Regions from separate parts of the Clostridium gasigenes genome, predicted to be linked through region 4. Evidence: riboswitches for the same ligand, from Rfam matches in the RefSeq annotation. Region 4 holds a riboswitch; each other region holds the start of a gene.

Region 1 (2,203 bases), 210 kb from region 4:
CCGTAAACAGGTAGCGGAAAAAAACTTTCTTTTAAAAAGGTGCCAACTAATGGACCTAGACAGTCACCAATACATTTATCAGTTCCAATACAAACTATTACTGTATTCTCGGAAATATAATCTTTAACAAAGACAGCAATATCAGAGTAAGCTAAAGATGATTTATAATTAATTTTTCGTTTAACCAAGTGCCACACCTCCTATGCATAATGTATATGTGCGTTATGCACATATTATAATTAATATGTGTAAAAAAAGAAAAGTGTGACAATTGTTTTATAAGTAGAAGCGTAGAAGAATGATATTGGTAATAAATAGAGGGATTACTTAGCTATATAGAGGTGTTTAGCTATAATCAAGCCATAAGGGTAATTATGGACTTGAAATATATTAGAAATGATTATATACTAGTCATTGTCAGCGGAGAGTTTGTAAAAACAAATCCAAGGCAGTGAAAGTTAAATATGGAGAATTTCCCGAGTGGCCAAAGGGAGCAGACTGTAAATCTGTTGCGTATCGCTTCGGTGGTTCAAATCCACCATTCTCCACCATTTTTTAACTTTTTTAACATGCTAGTGTAGCTCAGTTGGTAGAGCAGCTGATTTGTAATCAGCAGGTCGTAGGTTCGAGTCCTATTACTAGCTCCATAAAATCGGAGAATTTCCCGAGTGGCCAAAGGGAGCAGACTGTAAATCTGTTGCGTATCGCTTCGGTGGTTCAAATCCACCATTCTCCACCAATTTTATTATTTTGAAAATTATGCATGGGAGCATAGCTCAGCTGGGAGAGCATCTGCCTTACAAGCAGAGGGTCACAGGTTCGAACCCTGTTGTTCCCACCAATACCTTGATATTAATATGCTAGTGTAGCTCAGTTGGTAGAGCAGCTGATTTGTAATCAGCAGGTCGTAGGTTCGAGTCCTATTACTAGCTCCAAATCCGGAGAATTTCCCGAGTGGCCAAAGGGAGCAGACTGTAAATCTGTTGCGTATCGCTTCGGTGGTTCAAATCCACCATTCTCCACCAAAAAAGCAAGAGTTTATCTCTTGCTTTTTTTATTTTTTAAAAGTTTTCTAAATATTATAAGGATATTTTTAATATTGACTAACAAAAACAAAAGTGATATAATCATCGCATATAAAATTTAATATTGATTCTTATCAAGAGAGGTGGAGGGAATGGGCCCTGTGAAACCCGGCAACCTACTAATATAATTAATTTATACAATTGATTATTAAAGCGTGGTGCCAATTCCTGCAGAGATTCTGCAAGATAAGAAAGAGTTTATAATTATGAGCGTCTTCTTATGGAAGAGGTTTTTTTTATTGTCCAAATTCAAAAAGACATATAATAAAAAATAGACTATTACTAATCTTGTAGTTTTTTAAATATTCCCAAAGTAATAAATGTAGCTGATATAGAATTAATATAAACAATAAGAGAGGAGAAATAAGATGAAAAGATTATTTACATCAGAATCAGTAACAGAAGGACATCCGGATAAAATGTGTGATCAAATTTCAGATGCTGTATTGGATAGTATATTAGCACAAGATCCAAATGCTAGAGTTGCCTGTGAAACCGCAGTAACAACAGGAATGGTATTAGTAATGGGAGAAATATCAACTAACTGTTATGTTGATATTCCAAAGATAGTTAGACAAACGGTAAAAGAAATAGGCTATGACAGAGCTAAATATGGGTTTGATGCTGAAACATGTTCAGTTTTAACTTCAATAGATGAGCAATCATCTGATATAGCAATGGGAGTAGATGAAGCCTTTGAATCAAGAGCTGGTGAAAAGGATAATGTTGAAGCAGTAGGGGCTGGAGATCAAGGAATGATGTTTGGTTATGCAACTAACGAATCCGAAGAATATATGCCACTACCGATAGCTATGGCTCATAGATTATCAAGAAGATTAGCAGAAGTAAGAAAGAATGGTACGTTAGATTACCTTAGACCAGATGGTAAAACACAAGTAACTGTTGAATATGATGATAATAAGGTTGTTAGAATAGATACAATAGTAATATCAACACAACATGGTCCAGAAGTGTCTCAAGAACAAATTAAGAAGGATTTAATGGAATATGTAATAAGAGCAGTTGTGCCTGCTGATTTATTAGATGAAGCTACTAAATATTATATAAACCCAACAGGTAGATTTGTTATTGGTGGACCTCAAGGAGATTCAGGTTTA
Region 2 (2,203 bases), 410 kb from region 4:
CAGACGAAAATGCATATCCATATTTTCCACCTTCTAATTCTGCTATAGAATTTTCTAAAACCTCTCTAGTCGGGTTTGCAGATCTTGAATAGTCATATTTCCCAAAATTTTCTATATCGAATTGATGATATGTTGATGTTTGGTATATAGGCGTACTTAATGCGCCTGTATTTTTATCTATACTTCCCTCTCCATGTAAAATTTTTGTCCCAAATTTCATAATTATTCCTCCAATACAATTTCTAAATCTTTTATTAAATCATCTATCTTCTCTATTCCAATAGAAAGTCTTAATAGATATTCATCTACCCCTAATTTTTCTTTAATTTCTAGCGGAATTTCTGCATGGGTTTGTGTATAAGGATATGTTACTAATGTCTCAACTCCACCTAAGCTTTCTGCAAAAGAAATAACTCTTACTCCTGATAATATTTTAGGAATTATATTTTTATCTTTTACCCTAAATGAAATCATGGCTCCAAATCCCCTGCTTTGAAGTTGATTTACGTCGTATCCTTTATGTTCTTTTAGCCCTACATAAAAAACCTTATCTATATTTTTATTTTCTTTTAACCAGTTAGCTATTTTAATAGCATTCTCTTGGCATCTATCCATTCTAATATGAAGTGTTTTCAATCCTCTTAATACTAGCCAAGAATCAAAAGGTGAAAGAGTAGCTCCCGTGGATTTTTGAATTATTCTAAGCTTACTAATTAACTCCTCGTTATTAGCTACTATAAATCCTGCGAGCACATCATTATGTCCACCTAAATATTTAGTGCCACTATGAACTACTAAATCAATTCCGAGATTTAAAGGTTTTTGGTAATATGGTGTCAAAAATGTATTATCTACTATAGATATAAAGTTATACTTCTTACATATATCTACTATCATATTTATATCTGTTATCCTCATTAATGGATTTGATGGTGTTTCTACAAATATAACTTTTGTATTATTTTTTATAGCCTTTATAATTTCATCTTCTTTTGATGTATCAACAAATGTTGCTTCAATATGATATATTCTGTATATATCATTGAATAATCTAAATGTTCCTCCATATAAATCCTCTGATAAAATCACATGATCTCCAGATTCCAATAAATTTATACAAGCTGTTATAGCTGCTACTCCTGTTGAAAACCCTAATGATTCTTTTCCACATTCTAATAATGCTATAGTTTTTTCTAGTTCTTCTCTTGTGGGATTTTGAAGTCTTGAATAATCATATCCGGTGCTTTCATGTAATCCATTATGCTTAAATGTAGCTGCTTGGTATATTGGAAAACTTATTGCCCCAGTTTTCTCATCTCCACCACTAGCACCCCTAACTGCACTTGTTTCAAAATGGCATGTATTAAAATTGCTCATAAAATTGCCCCCTTTTATTTTTAGATAAAAAAAAGTCACTTCTCATAAAATGAAAAGCGACTTAGAATAATCTAGTCTAATAGTAATACTGAATATTACTTTTCTTCTTATTTTTCAGGATAACCCTGCAGGAATTAGCACCACATTCATTTAAATATCAATTAAAATTGTTATTTAATCAAATAGGTTGCTGGGTTTCAAAGGGCCAGTCCCTCCACCACTCTTAATAAGATCTAATATTAAATTTATAACTCTATTATATTGCTTTCACTTTTTTTGTCAATCTTTTTTTTTATATCCATTCTCTATAATTAATTTTTGTTTTTCTTTTCTGCTTAGTTGTTTAACTTCATATTCTCTTTTCATAGCCTCAATTTTATTGTTAAATTCTTCAAAATAAACTAACTCTACAGGTAATCTTCCTTTAGTATATTTTGCTCCCTTTCCTTGTGAATGAACTTTAAATCTCTTATCTAAATCATTAGTCCACCCTGTATATAATGAACTATCTGAACATTTTAATATATACATGTAATTCATATTTTTCTCCTATAATATATCTTTCACTTGTTTTCCATGCTTTTATTATACACTATTCTATACCTCTTATTTGAGCTATTTCCCCCTTTTGTTCAATATATTATCTCGATATTTTTCAAACTATCTATAACCTATTTTATAAAACAGGTTATATTCCGACTTGAAAATCTAATTATTATATTAATATAATTAAAAAAATAATTGTTTATATTTACATATTTTCTTTAATAAATACTAACACTATTACCAACAAAATTAATTAGGAGGAAATATTTATATGAGAATT
Region 3 (2,203 bases), 380 kb from region 4:
CATATTGTGAATTCCCTTCTAATCCAGGATAATTAACCCAATTAACCTTTGGATGATTGCTTAACCACTTTGCAAGTTGCACAGCATTTTCACAATGTCTATCCATTCTTAAATGTAATGTTTCAAGGCCTAAATTAGTTAAATATGCATTAAATGGACTTTGACATGCACCTAAATCTCTTAATAATGTAACTCTTAACTTTGTTATATAAGCCGCATCCTTAAATTCTTCTACATATTTAATTCCATGATAGCTAGGATCTGGTTCTACTAATTCTAAATTCTTTCCATTATCCCAATTAAAGTTTCCACCATCTACTATTATTCCTCCGATAGCCTGTGCATGACCATCTGAATATTTAGTAGTTGAATGCACTGATATATTAACGCCATGTTCAAATACATTGCATAAATATGGTGTTCCAACTGTATTATCTACAATAAAAGGCACATCTAATTTCTTTGCCACAAGACTAAATTTATCAAAATCCAATACATTCAATCCTGGATTTCCGATTGTTTCTCCATATATTAGTTTTGTATTTCCTTTAGCCTTTGAAAGAATTTCCTCTACGCTAGCCTCTGGATCTACAAAATCTACTTCTATTCCCATTTTCTTTAAATTAACAGTAAATAAATTAATAGTGCCACCATAAAGTGTTGATGCTGATATTAGATGGTCCCCAACACTACATAAATTTAATATCGAATACAGAACAGCAGATTGTCCTGATGCTGTTGCAACTGCTCCAACTCCCCCTTCAAGCATTGCAAATTTTTCCTCAAGTGCAGCTACAGTAGGATTTGATATTCTACTATATAAATGTCCTGCCGCCTTTAAATTAAATACCTCTTCTAAATAATCTGGATCATCATATTTATAAGTCGTACTTTGAAATATTGGCAATACCCTAGGCTCCCCAGCCTTTGGTGTATATCCTCCTTGAATGCATATAGTTCCCTGGTTCCATTCTTTATTCATTTTAAAAGCCCCCTTTTATTTTTTATATATAATAAAAAAGGTTGTTTCTTAAAAATAAGAAACAACCTTTTAATCACACTAATATAAAAATAACTTTTCAAAGCTATTTTAATTCCTTCATTTTCCAGGACGAACCTGCAGGATTTAGCACAATTCTAATAAATGCTTATTAGTTGTTGCTCGGCTTCACAGGGCCAGTCCCTCCACCATTCTTAATAAAATTTCTAAACGTTATATTTATTCCATTATACACCAACAATTGTTTTTTGCAACAATTATTCAAATAATATTTATTTAATTTAGAAATATACATATCACTATAACTGTTATTTTTTTGGATATACCTTGTAGCTCTATTTTATTTCTATTATTTCTTTTTCTGTAATTATAAAATCTATAGTTACATCATGTTTTTCAGTTACTAAAGATTCAACTATTTGCAAGTCATAGGCTAATACTACTTTTTTTATTCTAGAGTTTAATCCGCTAAAGTACCTATCGTAATATCCGCCACCATATCCAATACGATTTCCATCTTTATCAAATGCAACTCCCGGAACTATAATTAAATCTAAACATTGTTTATCTATTTCACCTTTAAAAGTTTTTGGTTCTAAAATTCCCCAATTATCTGGCTTTAGATTATCTAATGAACTTATTTCTACCGCTTTCATTTCTCTAGTTCCACTAACTGTCTTAGGAATAAAAATCCTTTTCTCATCTTCTAATGCTTTAATAATGAAACTTTTAGTATTTACTTCACTTCCATAATTAATAAAAGTAAATATATTAGTACTTTCTTTGTACATTTTACTTTGCAATAAAGCTTCTAATATTAATTTATCATTAATATTTCTTTCAACTAAGCTTAGACTATCTCTATTTTTTATAATCATATTTCTAAATTCTTTTTTTTCCATAAAAATACCTCATTATATTCATTTTTTAATTTACCCTATTATTGCACCTTTTATTTATGTTATCAAACAAATTTCACACCATTTTTTATATTAATTATGTCTCTTAAAATAGATGCAGCAGAATTTATTGTTCCTGATGCTCCTCCAATTATACTAATATCGCCTAATGTATCTGTTTTATAATATACCCCTTTATTTTTTCCGTCCACAAAATATAACGGATGAGTGCTTTTCAATGATTTAGGCTCAACCTTACACTTTATACAATTGTCTTCTTTATAAACCATTCCTATAAGTTTAA
Region 4 (2,203 bases):
CAAGCCTTTACACTGAATAGTTATTTATTTTGCAATTATTATTTTTCTAAACATGATCATTACTAAATCTCTTTATTATAAATATCTAGTCTAAAACCTTTTTCTAGTGCTTCTTTTGCATACTCCTTTGCTCCAAATAGTGATAAGTCCTTGTAATTCCCACATTGAATTTCATTAGCTGCTGGAATTTCCTTTGCTTCTAAAACTACCTTTAATGATTTTTCTAGTGCTTCTTTAATTTCACTTGGTTCTCTATTTCCCCAAAGGCTTAAATAAAATCCTGTTCTACATCCCATTGGTGATAAATCTATTATTCCATCTAACTCATTTCTTAATTCATGAGCTAACAAATGCTCAAGTCCATGCATTGCTGCTGTTCCAAAAGCTTCTTTATTTGGTTGTAAAAATCTAATATCAAATTTACAAACCACATCACCTTTTTCTCCATCTAAAACACAACACTTTCTTATATAAGGAGCCTTAACCTTTCTATGATCTAACTCAAAACTTTCTACTTTATCCATGTTCTTTTACCTCCTACATTTTTCTTTTACTACTGTTTTATATTTATTTGGACATGCCTTGTTAAATTGCATTTCCATTGTTAACAGAATTTATTATAGATGAAATACTTCCATTAATTCTTTTCGCTACATATGGATTATTCATTGTGTATAAATGTATTCCATCCACACCACTTGAAATTAAATCCACCATTTGTTCTATTGCATAAGCAATTCCTGCATCTCTTAATGCTTCTTTATTATGTTCATATCTATCCATTATTTTAAGAAACTTCTTTGGAATGTTAGTTCCGCAAAGTGATGTTATTCTTTCTACTTGTTTCTTATTTATAACAGGCATAATCCCTGCTTGAATTGGTGATTTAATATTATATTTTTCTTTTTTTTCTAAAAAATCATAAAAATAATTATTATCAAAAAACAGTTGAGATATAAAGTGAGATGCACCTGCTTCTTCCTTTAATTTTAGATTTAATATATCTCTATCTAAATCCTTACAATCTATATGACCTTCTGGATAACAAGCTCCAACTATATTGAAATCTCCTCTTCTTTTTATATGATTAACAAGCTCCGAGGCATAGTTAAATTCCGCTTTGGATAATTTATGACTTGTCATATCTCCTCTTAAGGCTAAAATATTTTCTATTCCAGCATTTTTTAAATCCCTAAGGAGAAAATCTATTTCCTCCTTAGTTGAATTTATACAAGTTAAATGTGCTAATGATTCTATTCCATACTTGCTTTTAACTAGTGATGATAATTCACATGTTCTATTTTCAGTTAAGCTTCCCCCAGCCCCATAGGTTACGCTTATATAATCTGGAGTTAAATCTTTTAACTCCTCTAATGTATTGTAAATAGTTTCTACTGATGATGATACCTTTGGTGGAAATATTTCAAATGAAAACACCAAATTCTTTTTTTCAAATAATTCTCTAATATTCATAAATTTTGCCCCCCTATAATTTAAATTTGCCTAAGTCATTTTTAAAAAATATCAAGTCAAGGTACTTTTTATTAGCTAGTTAATTTTTTGTAGATACCTTATCATACTTAGCTTCGCTATTAGATCTCTTATCTTCTAAAATCAAAAAAAGCCTATAGGATATTCCTATAGACTTAGTAAGCCACTATAAAATACCCTTATCTATCAGTTTTTAATAAAACTGCAGGATTTAGCACCACACATTTTTAAACTAGTAATTTAAAATTAATAATTTAAAATATTGGTTGCTGGGTTTCACAGGGCCAGTCCCTCCACCACTCTTGATAAGTAAATTTATTCTTTTTTATAATTATATACCCATTTCTTAAAATTGTAAATTAAATATTCTAAATACTCTTAAAAAATCCATTAATTACTGATATAATATACTTGTACATATTTAAAAAGAGGAAAGGGTGATAGGTTCTATGGGGAGTAAAAAAATTAGAAATAACGAATTAAAAGAAGTTAAAAAATTAGAATTAGATAAAATTAATAAAGATGCTTCTGAAAAAATTAGTAAAAGAAAAGGTACAGCTTTATTAAACATGATTGCTTTATTATCAGCTATAATTGTTATTTATATGGGGAATTTCATGAATAAGACAGTAGCTGCAGAGCCAAACCTTAAAGATTCTACTAATCTCATACAAAAAGAACTAAAGCTTGAAGAATCTGAGGCTATAAGCTC

Evidence for each region. Region 4 has a riboswitch for S-adenosylmethionine ahead of metF (methylenetetrahydrofolate reductase [NAD(P)H]). Riboswitches for the same ligand answer to the same signal wherever they lie in the genome.
Region 1: it holds a riboswitch for S-adenosylmethionine, as region 4 does, so the genes downstream of both, metK (methionine adenosyltransferase) here and metF (methylenetetrahydrofolate reductase [NAD(P)H]) in region 4, are expected to answer to the same signal.
Region 2: it holds a riboswitch for S-adenosylmethionine, as region 4 does, so the genes downstream of both, J1C67_RS04440 (trans-sulfuration enzyme family protein) here and metF (methylenetetrahydrofolate reductase [NAD(P)H]) in region 4, are expected to answer to the same signal.
Region 3: it holds a riboswitch for S-adenosylmethionine, as region 4 does, so the genes downstream of both, J1C67_RS04260 (O-acetylhomoserine aminocarboxypropyltransferase/cysteine synthase family protein) here and metF (methylenetetrahydrofolate reductase [NAD(P)H]) in region 4, are expected to answer to the same signal.

Annotation. Positions count from the first base shown of each region.
Region 1 is NZ_CP071376.1:712,090-714,292, reverse strand. It holds gene yyaC (spore protease YyaC) at 1-188, opposite strand, end outside; tRNA gene J1C67_RS03450 (tRNA-Tyr) at 467-551, shown strand; tRNA gene J1C67_RS03445 (tRNA-Thr) at 572-647, shown strand; tRNA gene J1C67_RS03440 (tRNA-Tyr) at 655-739, shown strand; tRNA gene J1C67_RS03435 (tRNA-Val) at 766-841, shown strand; tRNA gene J1C67_RS03430 (tRNA-Thr) at 860-935, shown strand; tRNA gene J1C67_RS03425 (tRNA-Tyr) at 941-1,025, shown strand; SAM riboswitch class I at 1,154-1,278, shown strand; gene metK (methionine adenosyltransferase) at 1,454-2,203, shown strand, end outside.
Region 2 is NZ_CP071376.1:913,337-915,539, forward strand. It holds gene J1C67_RS04435 (trans-sulfuration enzyme family protein) at 1-220, opposite strand, end outside; gene J1C67_RS04440 (trans-sulfuration enzyme family protein) at 223-1,377, opposite strand; SAM riboswitch class I at 1,482-1,610, opposite strand; gene J1C67_RS04445 (GIY-YIG nuclease family protein) at 1,657-1,917, opposite strand; gene J1C67_RS04450 (thioester domain-containing protein) at 2,195-2,203, shown strand, end outside.
Region 3 is NZ_CP071376.1:876,437-878,639, forward strand. It holds gene J1C67_RS04260 (O-acetylhomoserine aminocarboxypropyltransferase/cysteine synthase family protein) at 1-982, opposite strand, end outside; SAM riboswitch class I at 1,097-1,204, opposite strand; gene J1C67_RS04265 (5-formyltetrahydrofolate cyclo-ligase) at 1,336-1,902, opposite strand; gene J1C67_RS04270 (homoserine dehydrogenase) at 1,965-2,203, opposite strand, start outside.
Region 4 is NZ_CP071376.1:501,352-503,554, forward strand. It holds gene J1C67_RS02400 (S-ribosylhomocysteine lyase) at 63-524, opposite strand; gene metF (methylenetetrahydrofolate reductase [NAD(P)H]) at 586-1,473, opposite strand; SAM riboswitch class I at 1,668-1,803, opposite strand; gene J1C67_RS02410 (hypothetical protein) at 1,941-2,203, shown strand, end outside.